One region of the Streptomyces sp. NPDC048650 genome, then DNA from elsewhere that is predicted to be linked to it. Evidence: predicted binding sites of a transcription regulator. Region 1 holds the regulator's gene; each other region holds the start of a gene.
What was found. Region 1 encodes HrcA, which represses chaperone genes, less so after heat shock. Its sites were predicted from a motif close to TTNGCACTCNGNNNNNCNGAGTGCNAA; they were not measured.

Region 1 (6,595 bases):
GCCACGGGCTCCAGCTGATCAGCGCGGTCGCCGAGTCCTGGGGCATCACCTACCGCCGCGCCATGAAGACCGTGTGGTTCCGGCTGTCCGCCGACGCGCGGCCGGAGCCGGACGGCGTCTACGACAACCAACTGCTCCAGCGCGGGCTGCGGGCCGCCGAGCTCCTGGCACCCACCCCGCGCCGCGCCGTCCGACAGACCTCCGAGGGCGACTGGGTGCACCGCGGCGCCCTCTCCTTCCTCGCCGAGGCGTCCGATCTGCTCTCCGGCCAGCTCGACGCCGACCAGGTCGCCTCCCTCGCCGCCCAGCTGGCCGTGCCGCGGCTGGCCGACTGGTGCGCGGTGTGGCTCTGCGACGGCGACGGCGGGGCGCCCGGGCGCGGCATCGAGGCGGACGGTGAGGCGCAGCGGCTCGCCCGCGTCTGGCACTCCAGCGAGAGCCGGATCGATTCGCTGCGCGTCGCCCTGGAGAAGGACCCGCCGCCGGTGTCCGGCGGGGACACCGGCCTGAGCAGCACGCCCGTCGCCGTCCGCTGGCCCTGGCCGCCGGAGCCCGGCGGCTACGGCCCCGGGGGCGCGTCCCTGGCCTGCCCGCTGGTGGCCGGCGGCCGGCGGCTCGGCACCCTGCTGCTCGGCCGGGCCGGGCTGCTGCGGTTCCCCGACGAGGTGGTCGGCCTGGTGGAGGACCTGTGCCGCCGGGTCGCCCGCGCCATGGCCACCGCCCGCGCCTACAGCCGGCAGGAGCGCATCAGCCAGGTCCTGCAGCGCCGGTTGTTGCCCCGCGGCCGCGCCCAGGTGCCCGGGGTGGCGTCGGCCGTGGTCTACGAACCCCGCGAGGGCGCCTGGGCGGGCGGCGACTTCTGGGACCTCTTCGACGCCGGTGACGGCCGCTGGTGCTTCGCCCTCGGCGACGTCTGCGGCAGCGGCCCCGAGGCCGCGGCGGTGACGGGCCTGGCCCGCCCCGTGCTCCGGCTGCTGGCCCGCGACGGCTTCGGCGTCGCCGACGTCCTCGACCGCCTCAACAAGACCATGGCCCGGGAGGCCGCGGACTCCGTCGCGGCGGTCGCGGCGGCCGTGGCGGCGGCCGGGGCGGGCGCCGAGGCCCCCGTCGAGATCCGCGACGAGGGCGAACAGGCCCGCTTCCTGTCCCTGCTGTACGGCGAGATCGTCCCGTACCACGGCGGCTCCGGCGGGGCCCGCTGCACGCTCGCCAGCGCCGGCCATCCACTGCCGCTGGTGCTCGGCGCGGACGGCGCGGTGCGCGTGGCCGCGGCGCCCCAGATGCTGCTGGGCGTGGTCGAGGACGCGGCCTATGTCAGCGAGTCCTTCGACCTCTGCGCCGGGGAGACGCTGCTGTGCGTGACCGACGGCGTGACCGAGCGCCGCTCGGGCCGGCGCCTGTTCGACGACGAGGACGGCCTGGCCACCGCGCTCGCCGCCTGCCGGGGGCTGGGCGCCACCGCCGTCGCGGAGCACATCCGCAGCACGGTGCACGCCTTCGCGCCGACGCCGCCGGACGACGACCTGGCGCTGCTGGTGCTCCAGGCCGCCGGGGCGGCGGAAGGGGGGAGCGGGGCGGACCCGTCCGGGCCGCCGCTCCCATGACGGACAATGGACCCCATGCCTTCCGCACTGCCTGATGGTGAGCCGATGCCCGAGGACGGGGCGCTGCCCCGTCATGCGCTGACGGGGGCGGCCGACCGGCCCCTCGGCTTCTATCTGCACGTGCCGTACTGCGCGACCCGCTGCGGCTACTGCGACTTCAACACCTACACCGCCAGCGAGCTGCGCGGCTCCGGCGGCGCCCTGGCCTCCCGCGACAACTACGCCGACCACGTCGTCGAGGAGATCCGGCTGGCCCGCAAGGTGCTCGGCGACGACCCGCGGCCCGTCGAGACGGTCTTCGTCGGCGGCGGCACCCCGACCCTCCTCCCGGCCGCCGACCTCGGCCGGATGCTGGCGGCGATCCGCGACGAATTCGGCCTCGCCCCGGGCGCCGAGATCACCACCGAGGCCAACCCGGAGTCCGTCGATCCGCGCTACCTCGCCGAGCTGCGCGCGGGCGGCTTCAACCGTGTCTCCTTCGGCATGCAGAGCGCCCGGCAGCACGTCCTGAAGATCCTCGACCGCACGCACACCCCCGGCCGCCCCGAAGCCTGCGTCGCCGAGGCCCGCGCCGCCGGCTTCGACCACGTCAACCTCGACCTGATCTACGGCACCCCCGGCGAGACCGACGACGACTGGCGCGCCTCCCTGGACGCGGCCCTCGGCGCCGGTCCCGACCACATCTCCGCCTACGCCCTGATCGTCGAGGAGGGCACCCAGCTCGCCCGCCGGATCCGCCGCGGCGAGGTCCCGATGACCGACGACGACGTCCACGCCGACCGCTATCTGATCGCCGAGGAGTGCCTCGCCGCCGCCGGGTTCACCTGGTACGAGGTCTCCAACTGGGCCACCACCGACGCCGCCCGCTGCCGCCACAACGAGCTCTACTGGACCGGTGCCGACTGGTGGGGCGCCGGCCCCGGGGCCCACAGCCACGTCGGCGGGGTCCGCTGGTGGAACGTCAAGCACCCCGGGGCCTACGCCCAGGCCCTGGCCGAGGGCCGCTCCCCGGGCGCCGGCCGCGAGATCCTGCCGGACGAGGACCGGCGGGTGGAGCGCATTCTGCTGGAGCTGCGGCTGGTGGACGGCTGTCCGCTCTCCCTCCTCGCCCCGGCCGGGGCGAGGGCGGCGGCGCGGGCGCTGGCGGACGGGCTGCTGGAGCGCGGGCCGTACGACGACGGCCGGGCCGTTCTGACCCTCCGGGGGCGGCTGCTGGCCGACGCCGTGGTGCGGGATCTGGTGGACTGACCGCTCGTCGGGGTGCGGAGTCCGACTACGCGGTGAGCCGGACCAGCGGGTTCGGGTACCCCGTTCCGCTGGACCACCTCGGCTTCGAGCTGGCTGCCGCCGGATTCCCGCTGTCGTCCCCGGTCACGGGCAGCCGGTAACGAAGTCGATCAACTCCTCCACCCGCCCGAGGAGTTGCGGCTCCAGGTCCTTGTAGGACCGCACGCAGCCCAGGATCCGCTGCCACGCCGCCCCCGTGTTCTCCGGCCAGCCCAGCGCCCGGCACACCCCCGTCTTCCAGTCCTGCCCGCGCGGGACGCGCGGCCACGCCGCGATGCCCACCGACGACGGTTTCACCGCCTCCCACACGTCGATGTACGGGTGGCCCACCACCAGCGCATGCTCCCCGGTCACCTCGGCCGCGATCCGGGACTCCTTCGAGCCGGGCACCAGATGGTCCACCAGGACGCCGAGGCGAGCATCCGGGCCGGGGGAGAAGCCGCGCACGATCGCCGGCAGGTCGTCGATGCCCTCCAGGTACTCCACGACCACGCCCTCGATGCGCAGGTCGTCGCCCCACACCCGCTCGACCAGCTCCGCGTCGTGCCGCCCCTCCACGTAGATGCGCCCGGCGCGGGCGACCCGGGCGCGGGCGCCGGGCACGGCGAGCGAGCCGGACGCGGTACGGGCCGGACCGGCCGGCGCCGGGCCGCTCTGCGGGCGGACGAGGGTGACGACGCGGCCCTCCAGGAGGAAGCCGCGCGGCGCCATCGGGAAGACCCGGTGCTTGCCGAAGCGGTCCTCCAGGGTGACCACCGGGCCCTCGGCCGACTTCTCGCAGCGGATCACGGCGCCGCAGAAGCCGGTGGTGACCTCTTCGACGACGAGGTCGGGATCGGCCGGTACTTCGGGGGCCGGGCGCTGCTTCTTCCAGGGCGGGGTGAGGTCGGGGCCGTACTGCTTGCTGCGCATGGGTCCGGTTCTCTCGTGGCGTCGGTAGTGGGGCGGGTGGTCAGGGGGACGGCGGCGTGCCGAAGCGAACGGTGAGGGCGTCGCGCTGCGCCCGTACGAAGGCCGCGTCCACGGTGGCGCCGTGCCCCGGTACGTACACCGCCTCCTCGCCGCCGAGGGACAGCAGGCGGTCCAGGGCCGCCGGCCACTGCTGGGGCATCGCGTCCAGTCCGGCGCTCGGCTCGCCGGACTCCTCGACCAGGTCGCCGCAGAAGACGATCTCGCGGGCGCCGCCCCGGCCCGGTACGAGGACGGCCAGATCGTGGGCGGTGTGCCCGGGGCCGACATTGGCGAGCAGGACCTGCCGGTCGCCGAGGTCGACGGTCAGTTCGCCGTGCACGTGATGGTGCGGGCCGACCAGGAGGTCGGCGGCCTCCGCGGCGGCCTCCCGGCCGACGCCGTGCCGTACCGCGTCCCGCCGCAGCTCGTCCCCCTCGCGCCGCAGCAGATCGGCGAGTCCCGCGGCGCCGAACACCTCGACGCCGGAGAAGGCGGCGGTGCCCAGCACATGATCGAAATGCGGGTGGGTGAGCGCGACATGCGTCACTTCCCGGCCCAGCACGCCGCGGATGGCGCGGCGCAGATCGGCGCCGTCGCGCAGGGTCGCGCCGGTGTCGACGATCATCACCCCGGTCGATCCGGCGATCACGCCGACGGTCTCGTCCCAGCCCGGCATCCGGCGTCGGGCGACTCCGTCACCGAGCCGTTCCCACCCGGCCTCTTCCCAAGCACTGTGCATACCGAGACGCTAGCTCCCTCGCGATAGCGTTGCCCGGCAGACCGGCCAGAACGGTCGATCACAGTCATCGGACGGCCGTTCATCGCGGCCGCCCTTGCCGGAGCTGTGCTACCCGGCCGTACACTGGGCTTCCGGGTCTGGCACTCGGCCCGCGTGAGTGCCAGGAGTGACGAGACGGCGACGCAGCAGGACTGGAGGTGCGCACCATGCTCAGTGAACGCAGGCTCGAAGTACTGCGTGCCATCGTCCAGGACTATGTCGGGACGGAGGAGCCGGTCGGCTCCAAGGCCCTCACCGAGCGCCACCAGCTGGGCGTCTCCCCGGCCACGGTCCGCAACGACATGGCGGCCCTGGAGGACGAGGGGTTCATCGCGCAGCCGCACACCAGCGCCGGGCGGATCCCCACGGACAAGGGCTACCGCCTCTTCGTCGACAAGCTGGCCGGCGTCAAGCCGCTGTCCTCCCCGGAGCGGCGGGCCATCCAGAACTTCCTCGACGGCGCCGTCGACCTCGATGACGTCGTCGGCCGCACGGTCCGGCTGCTGGCGCAGCTCACCCGCCAGGTGGCGGTCGTGCAGTACCCGTCGCTGACCCGTTCCACGGTCCGCCATGTCGAGCTGCTGTCGCTGGCCCCGGCCCGGCTGATGCTCGTACTGATCACGGACACCGGGCGCGTCGAGCAGCGGCTGATCGACTGCCCGGCGCCGTTCGGTGAGACGTCGCTGGCGGATCTGCGGGCGCGGCTCAACAGCCGGGTCGTGGGGCGCCGGTTCGCGGATGTGCCGAAGTTGGTGCAGGATCTCCCGGAGTCCTTCGAGCAGGACGACCGCGGCACGGTCTCGACAGTGCTGTCGGTACTGCTGGAAACTCTGGTGGAGGAGACCGAAGAGCGGTTGATGATCGGCGGCACCGCCAATCTCACGCGCTTCGGGCACGATTTCCCCCTGACCATCCGGCCGGTGCTGGAGGCCCTCGAGGAGCATGTGGTGATGCTCAAGCTGCTCGGAGAGGCCAAGGACTCGGGCATGACCGTACGTATCGGGCATGAGAATGCTCATGAAGGCCTGGCGTCCACATCGGTCGTCACGGTCGGCTACGGTTCGGGCGACGAGGCAGTCGCCAAACTCGGCGTGGTCGGACCGACCCGCATGGACTACCCCGGAACGATGGGAGCGGTACGCGCAGTGGCACGTTACGTCGGACAAATCCTCGCGGAGTCGTAAAAGTGGCCACGGACTACTACTCGGTCCTCGGCGTCAGCCGTGACGCCTCGCAGGACCAGATCAAGAAGGCCTTCCGCCGGCTGGCGCGCGAGCTGCACCCGGACGTGAACCCGGACCCGAAGACCCAGGAGCGGTTCAAGGAGATCAACGCCGCTTACGAGGTGCTGTCGGACCCGCAGAAGAAGCAGGTCTACGACCTCGGCGGCGACCCCCTCTCGCAGGCGGGCGGCGGCGGTGGCGCGGGCGGCTTCGGCGGCGCGGGCTTCGGCAACTTCTCCGACATCATGGACGCGTTCTTCGGCACCGCCTCGCAGCGCGGGCCGCGTTCGCGCACCCGCCGCGGCCAGGACGCCATGATCCGGCTCGACATCGAGCTGGGCGAAGCGGCCTTCGGCACGACCAAGGACATCCAGGTCGACACAGCCGTGGTCTGCACGACCTGCAGCGGTGAGGGTGCGGCGCCCGGCACCTCCGCCCAGACCTGCGACATGTGCCGCGGCCGCGGTGAGGTCTCCCAGGTCACCCGGTCCTTCCTCGGCCAGGTCATGACGTCGCGGCCGTGCCCGCAGTGCCAGGGCTTCGGCACGGTCGTGCCGACGCCGTGCCACGAGTGCGCGGGCGACGGCCGCATCCGCTCCCGCCGCACCCTGACCGTCAAGATCCCGGCCGGTGTCGACAACGGCACCCGGATCCAGCTGGCGGGCGAGGGCGAGGTGGGCCCCGGCGGCGGCCCGGCCGGTGACCTCTACGTCGAGATCCACGAGGTGGCGCACTCGGTCTTCCAGCGGCGC
Region 2 (6,595 bases), on a different contig from region 1:
CCCGTCGGGGGCCTGCCGCACGTCCGAACGGGACCCCACCGCACCGATCCGCCCCGAACCGACCCGGCCCGAGCCCACCCGGGCCCCGCACCAACCCGGCCCGCCGACCCGGCCCCGACCCGACCGAACCGGGCACAGGAAGTCGGGTCCGGCAGTATCGCTCCTCCCTAACGTGAGTGACCAGAAGGGAAGGAGACCGGAGTGCTGGAGCGGCTGAACGAAGCCATGGAGCACATCGAGCAGCACCTCGACCAGCGGATCGAGGTGCCCGAACTGGCACGGATCGCGACGACGTCGGAGTACCACTTCCGGCGCCTGTTCTCCGCGCTGGCGGGCCTTCCGCTGTCGGAGTACATCCGGCGCCGGCGGCTGACCGTCGCGGGCGCCGAGGTGCTGTCCGGCGAGCGGACGCTGCTGGAGATCGCGGTGCGCTACGGCTACGGATCGGGCGAGGCGTTCGCCCGCGCGTTCCGAGCGATGCACGGCGTGGGCCCCGGCGATGCCAGGCGGACGGGTGCGGCACTGCACTCCCAGCCCCGGATGTCCTTCCGCCTCATCATCGAAGGGAGCAGCACCATGCGATATCGGATCGTGGAAAAGGAAGAGTTCCGGGTGGCCGGAAGGAAGGCACGGGTCCCGCTCGTCCACGCGGGCGTGAATCCGGCGATCGCCGAGTTCATCCGGTCCCTCGACCAGAAGGACATACGACGCATCGCCGCACTGTCCGACCAGGATCCCGACGGGATCGTCTCAGTGACCGACGACCTGGACACCGCCCGCGCCGAGGGCACCGAACTCGACTACTACCACGGCGTGGTGACGAGCACGCCCGCCCCCGAGGACCTGGACACCCTCATCGTCCCCGCCGGAATCTGGGCGGTCTTCGAGGACTCCGGGCCGTTCCCGCAGTCGCTCCAGTACCTCTGGCGGGACGTCTACACGCAGTGGTTCCCGTCCAACCCGTACCGCAGCCGTCCGGGACCGGAGATCCTGCGTACCCGACTGTCGGAGGACGGCGCCCGGGCGGACGCGGCACTGTGGATCCCGGTGGAACCGGCACATTGACCTCTTCCTGCGTGCCCCACCCGGCACCCCGCCCCGCCCTCTCCCCGGCCGGGCCGACACGCCGCCATCCCACGGGCTAGCCTGGTGCCCGGACTATCCAGCAGTGGGGTCGTGGGGGAGATTGCGCACCTGTGGACTACACGTCGGGGGACCTCGGGCGGGAGCTGCGGCAGCTGCATGCCGCCGCCGGAAGTCCCTTACTGGAAAAGCTGGTTGAGCTGTCCCACGGCAGGCTGCCGCCGGGCCACCGGCTGACCGTCTTCACCGTCCACGGCTGGCTGCACGACGGCGCGGCGCCCAACTCCTGCGCGGTGCTGCTGGCGTTCGTCGGGCTCCTCGACGAACTGGCCGGACAGGCGGACGGCGAGGGCCACCGAACCCGGCCGCCGGCGTGGTGGGAGGGGCTGTGGCACCAGGCCACCCGGCCGCCGGCCCCGCCGCAGGCACCGCCCTCGGCCCCGCCGGAACTGGAGGACCTCTCCTTCAGCGGCACGACCGGCAACGTCATCGACGGCCACTCCCGCATCACCGGCCCGACCGTACAGGCCGGTTCGATCAACGGCGGCCTGCACGTCCACCCGCCCGCCGAACCGGCCGCCCCACCCTCACCCGCCGTGCCGCAGCAACGGGACGCCCGCGTCGTCATCCGCGTCGAGCGGGCCGGCGAGACGATCGAGTTCTACGACGAGGGCCTGGCACGTATCTGGATCACCGCGGTACTCGATCAACGCAACAACTCTGCAGAGGGGGCGGAATCATGACCGGCGACAGAACGACCGGAGCCGAAGTGACCGGAGCCGCCGGCCACGAGATCGATACCGCCACCGCATTGCACGCAGCCGAAATCCTGGAATCACCACACGGTTTCCGCTCCAGCCTCGAGCAGGTCGACGACGCCATCGACACCCTGAGCAAGGTCCTTTCCGCCACTCCCCCCGGCCCGCTGCGCATCACGATCCTTTCCAACCTCGGCCTGATCCGTATGGTGCGCTTTCAGCTCACCGCGTCCCTGACCGAGCTGGACTCCGCCATTTCCTGTTTCAAGGAAGCGCATTCCGCCCATGCCGCGCAGCCGCCGCAGGACAGCCGCCCCGAACTGAGCGCGACCATCCCCAATCTGATCAGCGCCCTGCACACCAGGGCCGAAGTCACCGGTGACTGGGACGACCTCGACGAAGCGATCGCCTGGGGCCGTGAGGCGGTCGTCCGGATGCCGCCCGGCCTTTCCCAGCGAGCGGCGGCGCTGGCCAGCCTGAGCAGCGCCCTGCGCATTCGCTATGAGCGGTCGCAATACGAGGGCGATCTCACCGAAGCCATCGATCTGGGACGGCAGGCAACCGTCGACCTGCCGGAGCACCACCCGCGGCAGGGTTCCGTCCTGTCCAATCTCGGCAGCGCTTTGATGGCGGCGGGCCTGGCGGAGGAATCCGTAGCCGTATACGAAAAGGCCGTCGCCGAATTCGCCACGTCCGGAAACCGGCACGGCCGGGCCCGCACCCTCAACAACCTCGCCGGCGCCCTCATCCAGACCGGCCGGGTGGACGCGGCCGCGGAGACCTACCGCGCGGCGTTGCGGGAGTTCCAGGAGGTCGGGGACCAGGCGGGCGAGGACCGGGTCAGGAAGAACCTCGCGGCGTCCGCGGCGATGGTGAAGGGCGCCGGCGCCGACGCCTCGGGAGCCCGGGGGGACGCCGGCTGAGCGCGTGACCGACGGGCGGACGCACCCGGGGACGCCCCAACGACGCCGATGAGCGGACTCACCTCGGGGCACAGGCCGCCCCGGCGGACCCCGCCCCGAAACGCCGCCGGGGCGGCACCCTTGGGAGAAGGGTGCCGCCCCGACGAACGTGTGGACCTGCGATCCGGGAGGACCGGCAGTCTGATCCGAAGGATCAGAAGTCCATGTCACCGCCCGGCATGCCGCCGCCGGCCGGGGCAGCGCCCGCCTTCTCCGGCTTGTCGGCGATGACGGCCTCGGTGGTGAGGAACAGCGCGGCGATGGAGGCGGCGTTCTGCAGCGCAGAGCGGGTCACCTTCGCCGGGTCGAGGATGCCCTCGGCGATCATGTCGACGTACTCGCCGGTGGCGGCGTTCAGACCGTGGCCGACGGCCAGGTTGCGCACCTTCTCCACGACGACGCCACCCTCGAGACCACCGTTGACGGCGATCTGCTTGAGCGGGGCCTCCAGGGCGAGCTTCACGGCGTTGGCGCCGGTCGCCTCGTCACCCTCGAGCTCCAGCTTCTCGAACACCGCGGAGGCCTGCAGCAGGGCCACGCCACCACCGGCGACGATGCCCTCCTCGACGGCCGCCTTCGCGTTGCGAACGGCGTCCTCGATGCGGTGCTTGCGCTCCTTGAGCTCGACCTCGGTCGCGGCACCGGCCTTGATGACCGCAACACCGCCGGCGAGCTTCGCCAGGCGCTCCTGCAGCTTCTCGCGGTCGTAGTCGCTGTCCGAGTTCTCGATCTCGGCGCGGATCTGGTTGACGCGGCCCTGGACCTGGTCGCTGTCACCGGAGCCGTCGACGATCGTCGTCTCGTCCTTGGTGATGACGACCTTGCGGGCGCGGCCGAGCAGGTCGAGACCGGCGTTCTCGAGCTTGAGGCCGACCTCCTCGGAGACAACGGTGCCACCGGTGAGGATGGCGATGTCGCCGAGCATGGCCTTGCGGCGGTCACCGAAGCCCGGGGCCTTGACGGCAACGGACTTGAAGGTGCCACGGATCTTGTTGACGACCAGGGTCGACAGGGCCTCGCCCTCGACGTCCTCGGCGATGATCAGCAGCGGCTTGCCGGACTGCATGACCTTCTCGAGCAGCGGAAGGAGGTCCTTCACGTTGCCGATCTTCGAGTTGACGATCAGGATGTACGGGTCGTCGAGCGACGCCTCCATACGCTCCATGTCGGTGGCGAAGTACGCCGAGATGTAGCCCTTGTCGAAGCGCATACCCTCGGTGAGCTCCAGCTCCAGACCGAAGGTCTGGGACTCCTCGACGGTGATGACGCCTTCCTTGCCGACCTTGTCCATCGCCTCGGCGATGAGCTCGCCGATCTGGGTGTCGGCGGCGGAGATGGAGGCGGTGGAGGCGATCTGCTCCTTGGTCTCCACGTCCTTCGCCTGCTCCAGCAGGGCGGCGGAGACAGCCTCGACGGCGCGCTCGATGCCGCGCTTCAGCGCCATCGGGTTGGCACCCGCGGCGACGTTGCGCAGGCCCTCGCGGACCAGAGCCTGGGCCAGGACGGTCGCGGTCGTCGTGCCGTCACCGGCGACGTCGTCCGTCTTCTTCGCGACCTCCTTGACCAGCTCGGCGCCGATCTTCTCGTACGGGTCCTCGAGCTCGATCTCCTTGGCGATGGACACACCATCGTTGGTGATCGTGGGGGCGCCCCACTTCTTCTCGAGGACGACGTTGCGGCCCTTGGGGCCGAGGGTGACCTTGACGGCGTCGGCGAGCTGGTTCATCCCGCGCTCGAGACCGCGCCGTGCCTCCTCGTCGAACGCGATGATCTTGGCCATGTGAAGTGGTCCTCCCGGACATCGGGGTGGATTGCTCCGGACCGCGCTGGCGCCCGCGACGGACGGTCTGCTTGCCGTGTGGTTCCTTGCCCCACCCGGCCCGCGGACCTCGCCGACCCGATCCTTGGTTATCACTCTCAACCGGAGAGTGCTAACGCCAATGATTAGCACTCGACCCCCGAGAGTGCAAGCGGCTCCGGCAGGAGCCTCCCTCCGGGGCGGTGGTCGGGCGACGGGCGGGCGCAAGCGGCTCCGGCAGGAGCCTCCACGGGGTGGCCCGCCCGGGCGGGGACGGGGCCCGGCACGTCAGAAGGTCCGCACCCCTTCAGGGGTGCGGACCTTCACGACGCTGCAGTCGGTCGGCGCCTCAGCCGGCCACCCGGACCATGTCCGCCTGCGGCCCCTTCTGGCCCTGCGAGATCTCGAACTCGACCCGCTGACCTTCCTCAAGGGTGCGGTAGCCGTCCATCTGAATCGCGCTGTAGTGGACGAATACATCCGCACCACCGTCGACCGCGATGAAGCCGTACCCCTTCTCCGCGTTGAACCACTTGACGGTGCCCTGAGCCATGCCTAACTCCCCTATTACTGGCCCTTGCGCAGGACCGCACTCCGCGGACCCGGGTCAGACCTCACCCCGCGAAAGGCTTGTGGGGTGTGCGCCGGAACGCGTCGACCGCCGCTGAATGTATCTGCACAGATGCCCAGCGCAACAGGTCAATCGGACGAGAATTCTGGCGCTGGAGAACCGGTAATTATGCGGCGAAGTCCCATTACGGCGGGGCAAGTCGGGCCGGGCATAGTTCGCGTATCCGACAATTGCTGCACACAGTTTGGGCACAACTCGGGGCGATCACATATGCGTTGGGCACGCGCGCAGAGCGGTACGAGGGTCGTACGGGGGTTGTACGAGGGCTCGTACGGCGGCGATCACGCCAATGGTATCGCCTTTCGCAACATGGAATTGCCCCATCCGCTTTTGGGCGGATGGGGCAATTCCAGTCATGCACGACGAGATATGGCGCAAAACAGCGCCCGGTGGTCAGCCGTTCAGCAACCGCCGGCCACCGCGGGAATGATGGAGATGCCCGCGCCCTCCGGAGTGGGCGTCTCCAGGCCCTGCTCGAAGCGGACGTCGTCGTCGTTGACGTAGACGTTCACGAACCGGCGCAGCTTGCCCGCGTCGTCCAGCACACGGGCCGCGATGCCGGTGTGGTTCTTCTCCAGGTCGGAGATCACCTCGGCGAGGGTCGCGCCCTCGGCGGCGACCTCGGCCTGGCCCTCGGTGTACGTGCGGAGGATGGTGGGGATGCGGACCTTGACGCTCATGGGTTCTGCCTTCCAGCGACTGCGGGATACGGGTTCGAAGGTACGGACCGGGGCTCAGCCGGCCAGGCCGGCGGCGCGGAACGCGTCCAGGTCGGGCCGGATGGTGGCCGTGGGCCCGGTGGCGACGGCGTCCAGGGTCTTGAGGCCGTCACCCGTGTTGAGGACGACGGTGGTCAGGGCCGGGTCGAGCAGGCCGTCCTCGATGAGCTTCTTGGTGACGCCGACGGTCACGCCACCCGCGGTCTCCGCGAAGATCCCTTCCGTCCGTGCCAGCAGCTTGATGGCGTCGACGACCTGCTCGTCGTTGACATCCTCCACCGCACCGCCCGTACGGCGCGCGATGTCCAGCACATACGGCCCGTCGGCCGGGTTGCCGATGGCCAGCGACTTGGCGATGGTGTTCGGCTTCTGCGGGCGGACGACGTCGTGCCCGGCCTTGAAGGCGGTGGAGACCGGCGAGCAGCCCTCCGCCTGGGCGCCGAAGATCTTGTACGGCTTGTCCTCGACCAGGCCGAGGGCGATCAGCTCCTTGAGCCCCTTGTCGATCTTCGTGAGCTGCGAGCCCGAGGCCACCGGGATCACGATCTGGTCCGGCAGCTGCCAACCCAGCTGCTCGCAGATCTCGTACGACAGCGTCTTGGAACCCTCGCCGTAGTAGGGGCGCAGGTTGACGTTCACAAAGC
Region 3 (6,595 bases), on a different contig from region 1:
CTCGGTGTGCTGGTCCCCACCACGGCCCTCGCGCTGCCGCTGTACCTGCTGGCCGGCAAGGCCGGGCTGGTCAACACCTACTGGGCCGTCCTGATACCCGTCCTCGCGCACCCCTTCGGCGTCTATCTCGCCCGGGTCTTCAGCACCGGCTACATACCGGGCGAGGCCGTCGAGGCGGCCCGGATGGACGGCGCGGGCGAGTTGCGGATCTTCTGGTCCATCGGCCTGCGGATGGTCATGCCGGGCTTCGTGACCATCTTCCTCTTCCAGTTCACCGCCATCTGGAACAACTTCTTCCTCCCCCTGGTCATGCTTTCCGACCAGCACCTCTTCCCGCTGAGCCTCGGCCTGTACGCATGGAACAGCAACACCCACGCCGAGCCGTCCTACTACCCCCTCGTCGTCACCGGCTCGCTCCTCGCCGTGCTCCCGCTGATCGTCGCCTTCGTCGCCCTCCAGCGGCACTGGAAGGCCGGGCTGGCCGCCGGCAGCGTCAAATGACGGGCGAGCGCGGGCGGCCGACGGGCGAGCGCGAAGGAGCGCCGTTCCGCACCATGCACCCCACCACCGACCATCCGCCCGGGGCCGCGGACGTACCGCCGGTCCGGCCCGCCCTGCTGCTCGCGATGGGCCCCGGCATCGCCGACCGGCTGCTCTCGCCCCGCCACCACACCCGCCTGGCGGCGCTGGCCCGCACCGACTGCCGCCTCGTCGCCCACGACCTGGCCGACCCCGCCCCCGAGATCGCCGCGGCCCTCGCCCACGCCGAGGTGCTCCTCACCTGCTGGGGCGCCCCGCCGCTCACCGACCGGATCCTGGACGCGGCCCCGCGGCTGCGGGCCGTCGTCCACGCGGCCGGCTCCGTCAAGCACCACATCACCGACGCCTGCTGGCAGCGCGGCATCGCCGTCACCTCGGCCGCCGCCGCCAACGCACTGCCGGTCGCCGAGTACACCCTCGCCGCGATCCTCTTCGCCAACAAACGCGTCCTGCCCGCCGCCCACCGCTACCGCACCCTGCGCGCCCCGCACGACTGGCAGCACGAGATGGCCGGCGCCGGCAACTACGGCCGCACCGTGGGCGTCATCGGCGCCTCCCGCATCGGCCGCCGCCTCATCGAGCTGCTACGCCCCTTCGACCTGCGGGTCCTCCTCCACGACCCCTTCGTGGACGCCGCCGGGGCCGCCCGACTGGGCGCGACGCCGGTCCCCCTCGACGCCCTCTGCGCCGGCAGCGACATCGTCACCGTCCACGCCCCCCAGCTCCCGGCCACCCACCACATGCTCGGCGCCCGCGAGCTGGCCCTGATGCCGGACGGGGCCACCCTGATCAACACCGCCCGGGGCTCCCTCGTCGACGAGCGGGCGCTCCTGACCGAGCTGACGACGGGCCGCCTGAACGCCGTACTCGACGTCACCGACCCCGAACTCCCGCCGCCCTCCTCCCCGTTGTACGACCTTCCCAACGTCCTGCTGACCCCGCACATCGCCGGCTCCCTCGGCGACGAACTCCACCGCATGGCCGACCTGGCGCTGGACGAACTGGAGCGCTACGCCCAGGGGTTGCCCTTTGCCGACCCGGTGCGCCCGGAGGGGCTGGGGCATTCGGCCTGACCCGCCCCCGACGGCGCCGGGAAGACACCCGGCCGCCGTGCGGGCGCCATGCCCCGCCGGGCCGAACTCAGCGGGCGTGGCCGCCGGTGCGTTCCCGATGGCCCTTGACGTCGGGCAGGCCCCGGTAGCCCCGCTCGCGCTCGGACTCGCCGAGCCACAGCTGGGGCACGTACCGGCGGACGGCGTCCGTCACCGGGCGCTGGGTCGCGGGGCTGAGGGGGAGGCGGTGGCGCAGACGCGGGAGGGTGGGGCTCAGCGGCTCCTCGTCGCGGACCAGGGGCCACAGCACCGGGTCGTCGCGGTCGATCGGCTGGTGGGGGCACAGCTCGAGGGAGTACTCCTTGGTGCGGTAGCGCCGCCCACCGGCGTGGCACCAGCAGAGGCCGACGCCGGCGAGCGTGTGCCAGGGGATGACGTTCCGGGCCTGCCCGTTGAAGTACCAGAGACCGGTGTGGTCGACGGCCACCTCGACGTTGCGGCTCTTCCACATGAGCTGGAGGAGGAGGGCGGTGAGGCCGCCCCAGAGCAGCAGCCAGACGAGCCCTCCGACCAGTTCACCCGCGACGAGACCGCGTCCGTGGTGGTCTTTCACGAGGGCGGTGAAGGGGCCGAGCAGGCCGATCACGAGGAGGAGGGCGCAGACGCGGCTGCCCCTGAGGAGATTTCGACGGCCGGTGCGTATGACCGTGGCGTCGGGCGACGGAGCGAGGCTGGGCGGCATGGACATGATGGAAGCGTATCCAAGACCACCCGGTGCCCACGGCCGAGGCCCGGCCCCCGCATCAGCGGGGACCGGGCCTCGAAGCCGTAGCGGGCTACTGCACGGGTCAGTGCGCGTGGCCGTGGCCGTGACCGGCGTCGGCCTCTTCCTCCGCCGGCTTCTCGACGACCAGGGTCTCGGTCGTCAGCAGCAGCGACGCGATGGAAGCGGCGTTCTCCAGGGCGGAGCGGGTGACCTTGACCGGGTCGATGACGCCGGCCTTGACCAGGTCGCCGTACTCGCCGGTGGCGGCGTTGAAGCCGTTGCCCTTGTCGAGCTCGGCCACCTTGGCGGTGATCACGTAGCCCTCGAGGCCGGCGTTCTCGGCGATCCAGCGCAGCGGCTCGACGGCGGCGCGGCGGACGACGGCAACACCGGTGGCCTCGTCGCCCTCCTTGCCCAGGGAGCCCTCGAGCACCTTGGCGGCGTGGACCAGAGCGGAGCCACCACCGGAGACGATGCCCTCCTCGACCGCGGCGCGGGTCGCGGAGATGGCGTCCTCCAGACGGTGCTTCTTCTCCTTGAGCTCGACCTCGGTGGCCGCACCCACGCGGATGACGCAGACGCCACCGGCGAGCTTGGCGAGGCGCTCCTGGAGCTTCTCGCGGTCCCAGTCCGAGTCGGTGGACTCGATCTCGGCCTTGATCTGGTTGACGCGGCCGACGACATCGTCGTGGTTGCCGCCGCCGTCGACGATCGTGGTGTCGTCCTTGGTGACGGTCACGCGGCGGGCGGTGCCCAGCACGTCCAGACCGGCCTGGTCGAGCTTGAGGCCGACCTCCTCGGCGATGACGGTGGCACCGGTGAGGGTGGCCATGTCGCCGAGCATCGCCTTGCGGCGGTCACCGAAGCCGGGGGCCTTGACGGCCACGGCGTTGAAGGTGCCACGGATCTTGTTGACGACCAGGGTCGACAGGGCCTCGCCCTCGACGTCCTCGGCGATGATCAGCAGCGGCTTGGAGCCACCGGCCTGGATGACCTTCTCCAGCAGCGGGAGCAGGTCCTGGATCGAGCCGATCTTGCCCTGGTGGATGAGGATGTACGGGTCCTCCAGGACGGCCTCCATCCGCTCCTGGTCGGTGACCATGTACGGCGAGAGGTAGCCCTTGTCGAAGGCCATGCCCTCGGTGAAGTCCAGCTCCAGACCGAAGGTGTTGGACTCCTCGACGGTGATGACACCGTCCTTGCCGACCTTGTCCATCGCCTCGGCGATGAGCTCGCCGACCTGCGTGTCCTGCGCGGACAGGCCGGCCACGGCGGCGATGTCGGCCTTGTCGTCGATCGGACGGGCGGTGGCGAGGAGGTCCTCGGACACGGCCTTGACCGCGGCGTCGATGCCCTTCTTCAGGGCGGCCGGGGAGGCACCCGCGGCGACGTTGCGCAGGCCCTCGCGGACCAGTGCCTGGGCCAGCACGGTGGCGGTGGTGGTGCCGTCACCCGCGATGTCGTTGGTCTTGGTCGCCACCTCCTTCACGAGCTGGGCGCCCAGGTTCTCGTACGGGTCCTCGACCTCGACCTCGCGCGCGATGGTGACACCGTCGTTGGTGATGGTCGGGGCGCCGAACTTCTTGTCGATGACGACGTTGCGGCCGCGGGGGCCGATCGTCACCTTGACCGTGTCGGCAAGCTTGTTGACGCCGCGCTCAAGGGCGCGACGGGCGTCCTCGTCGAACTTCAGGATCTTCGCCATGAGTTGCTTCAAGTCCTCTCGTTGCGATCGTCGGCCTCGCCGCCGTGACCGCTGTCGCTCATACGAACTGCGCCCCTGCCCCGGTTGTTTAGACGCGGGAACCAGGGGCGCAGATCAAGGCAGAACTGGGTGAATTACTTCTCGACGATCGCGAGAACGTCGCGAGCCGAGAGAACGAGGTACTCCTCGTTGTTGTACTTCACCTCGGTGCCGCCGTACTTGCTGTAGAGCACGACGTCGCCGACGGTGACGTCGAGCGGAAGACGGTTGCCGTCCTCGAAGCGGCCCGGGCCCACGGCCAGGACGACGCCCTCCTGGGGCTTCTCCTTGGCAGTGTCCGGAATGACCAGGCCCGAAGCCGTGGTCTGCTCGGCGTCGAGCGGCTGGACCACAATGCGGTCCTCGAGCGGCTTGATGGCAACCTTGGAGCTGGCGGTCGTCACGATCCGACCTCCCCCTTCGGAGATCTCACGGGGTTAACTGTCTGAGGTGGCGACCAGGTGGATCCGTCGTCGCGGGTGCCGGACCTGCCCGTCGCGCTGAGTTGGCACTCACCGGTGGAGAGTGCCAACGCCGAGACTATGACGCGGTTAGCACTCGGTCAAGCGGAGTGCCAATCGAGGCTTCGGCCTGTCGCCCGTGCGGACCCACCGATCACCACAGAGAGGCGGAATCCGGACACACCCCTCGCATCGCCCGCAACCAGACCACTCGCCACCCCGTCTCCCTCCCCGACTGCCGAGCCACCCCCGGGCCCTTGCCACCAGGGCCCGGGGTTCCCTTACTACCGATGTACGCGCCGATGGCGCACCGACCGATGGCGGAGGACGCGCGTGCACGGACCGACCAGCGATTCCCGGGCTGCCCGGAGGAGGCGGGAGAGCGACGCCGAGCGCACGATGACGTTCGCCGCCCTCGACCAGGCCCCGGACCGCCGCCGGACCGAGGCCCGGCTGCTCGCCCTCGTCGTCCTGATCACCGTCTTCGGCTACACCTACACGGGCCTGTCGATGACCGGCCGACTGCCCGGCAACCTGGCCGGATTCACCGCCGTCGTCTTCTCCATGGCGTGGCTTCCGCACCTGGTACTGCGCCGCTACGCGGCCCGCGCCGATCCGCTGATCCTGCCGCTGGCGACGCTGCTGACCGGCCTCGGCCTGGTGCTGCTCAGCCGCCTGGACCTCACCTACGCCGCCCATCCCCGGCTGATGATGCCGCAGGCCGCGCCCGGGCAGCTGGTGTGGACGGGGATCGGGGTGGCGGTCTGCCTGGGCGTGCTGGTGATGCTGCGCGACCACCGGCGCCTGCAGAGGTACATCTACCTCACGATGGCGCTCGGGCTGGTGATGCTGATGGCGCCGGCGTTCTTCCCCGGCGACACCTTCGGCGCCAAACGCTGGATCTTCCTCGGCCCTCTGTCCCTCCAGCCCGGCGAGTTCGTCAAGATCGTGATCGCGGTCTTCTTCGCCGGCTACCTGACCGTCAACCGGGACGTGCTGGCGCTGACCGGCCGGCGCGTCCTGGGCGTCCCGCTGCCGCCGGGCCGTCAGCTCGCGCCGATCTTCACCATCTGGGTCGTCAGTCTCCTGGTGCTGGTCTTCGAGCGGGACCTCGGTACGTCGCTGATCTTCTTCGGCGTCTTCGTGATCATGCTGTACGTGGCGACCGAGCGCACCAGCTGGGTGCTGTGCGGCCTGCTGATGGCCGCGGTGGGCGCGGTGACGGTCGGCTCCGTCGAGCCGCACGTCCACGGCCGGGTCACCGCCTGGCTGGACCCGATGGCCGCGTTCACCCCGGAAGGCAGGAAGGCCGGCCTGTCGATGCAGCTGGGAGACGCCCTCTTCAGCTTCGGGTCCGGTGGGATCACCGGCACGGGGCTGGGCCAGGGCCGCCCCGAGCTGGTGGGCTTCGCCGGCAACAGCGACTTCATCCTCACCACCGTCGGCGAGGAGCTGGGGCTGGCGGGGGTGATGGCGGTGGTGATGCTGTACGTGCTGCTGGCCCAGCGCGGCCTGCGGATAGGTCTGGCCTCCCGCGACCCGTTCGGCAAGCTGCTGGCGGTCGGGCTCTCCAGCGCGCTGATCCTCCAGGTCTTCATCGTCTCCGGCGGCGTCACCGGCCTGATCCCGCTCACCGGCAAGGCACTGCCGTTCCTGGCCAAGGGCGGCTCGTCACTCGTCGCGAACTGGGTGATGGTCGCGCTGCTGCTGCGGATCAGCGACACCGCCCAGCGCCGCCGCGAGCCGGTGGGCCCCCGGCCGCGGACCTAGGGGTCGCAGGCCGGCAGGCCACGGGGCCGGCGGGCCCGGCCGTGACGCCCCGCCGGCTCGCCGGCCCGCTCAGACGTAGTCCTCCAACTGCCCGACGGCGAAACCCTGTTGGTCGGCCGTGCGCAGCGCCCCGAGCGCCGCGTGGACCATCGCGGCGGACCGGTCACGGCCGGCGCCGGGGCGGAGCAGGACGATGTCGCCGGGGTGCAGCCGGCGATCCCGGGCGCGGTAGGCCATCCGGCCGGGGAACGCCTCCTCGTTC

Region 2: a site for HrcA is predicted at 4,748-4,774, ahead of groL (chaperonin GroEL). Genes of this name have one in related genera too.
Region 3: a site for HrcA is predicted at 4,654-4,680, ahead of groES (co-chaperone GroES). Genes of this name have one in related genera too.

The regions. Positions count from the first base shown of each region.
Region 1 is NZ_JBICVM010000003.1:460,516-467,110, forward strand. It holds gene ACGFML_RS11340 (SpoIIE family protein phosphatase) at 1-1,604, shown strand, start outside; gene hemW (radical SAM family heme chaperone HemW) at 1,620-2,852, shown strand; gene ACGFML_RS11350 (DUF3097 domain-containing protein) at 2,976-3,803, opposite strand; gene ACGFML_RS11355 (MBL fold metallo-hydrolase) at 3,844-4,581, opposite strand; gene hrcA (heat-inducible transcriptional repressor HrcA) at 4,788-5,804, shown strand; gene dnaJ (molecular chaperone DnaJ) at 5,807-6,595, shown strand, end outside.
Region 2 is NZ_JBICVM010000001.1:154,964-161,558, reverse strand. It holds gene ACGFML_RS00835 (GyrI-like domain-containing protein) at 202-1,065, shown strand; gene ACGFML_RS00830 (hypothetical protein) at 1,197-1,826, shown strand; gene ACGFML_RS00825 (tetratricopeptide repeat protein) at 1,823-2,764, shown strand; gene groL (chaperonin GroEL) at 2,958-4,583, opposite strand; gene ACGFML_RS00815 (cold-shock protein) at 4,951-5,154, opposite strand; gene ACGFML_RS00810 (MoaD/ThiS family protein) at 5,634-5,912, opposite strand; gene thrC (threonine synthase) at 5,967-6,595, opposite strand, start outside.
Region 3 is NZ_JBICVM010000007.1:216,462-223,056, reverse strand. It holds gene ACGFML_RS21595 (carbohydrate ABC transporter permease) at 1-501, shown strand, start outside; gene ACGFML_RS21590 (hydroxyacid dehydrogenase) at 555-1,613, shown strand; gene ACGFML_RS21585 (hypothetical protein) at 1,681-2,340, opposite strand; gene groL (chaperonin GroEL) at 2,441-4,063, opposite strand; gene groES (co-chaperone GroES) at 4,198-4,506, opposite strand; gene ACGFML_RS21570 (FtsW/RodA/SpoVE family cell cycle protein) at 4,963-6,333, shown strand; gene ACGFML_RS21565 (polysaccharide deacetylase family protein) at 6,403-6,595, opposite strand, start outside.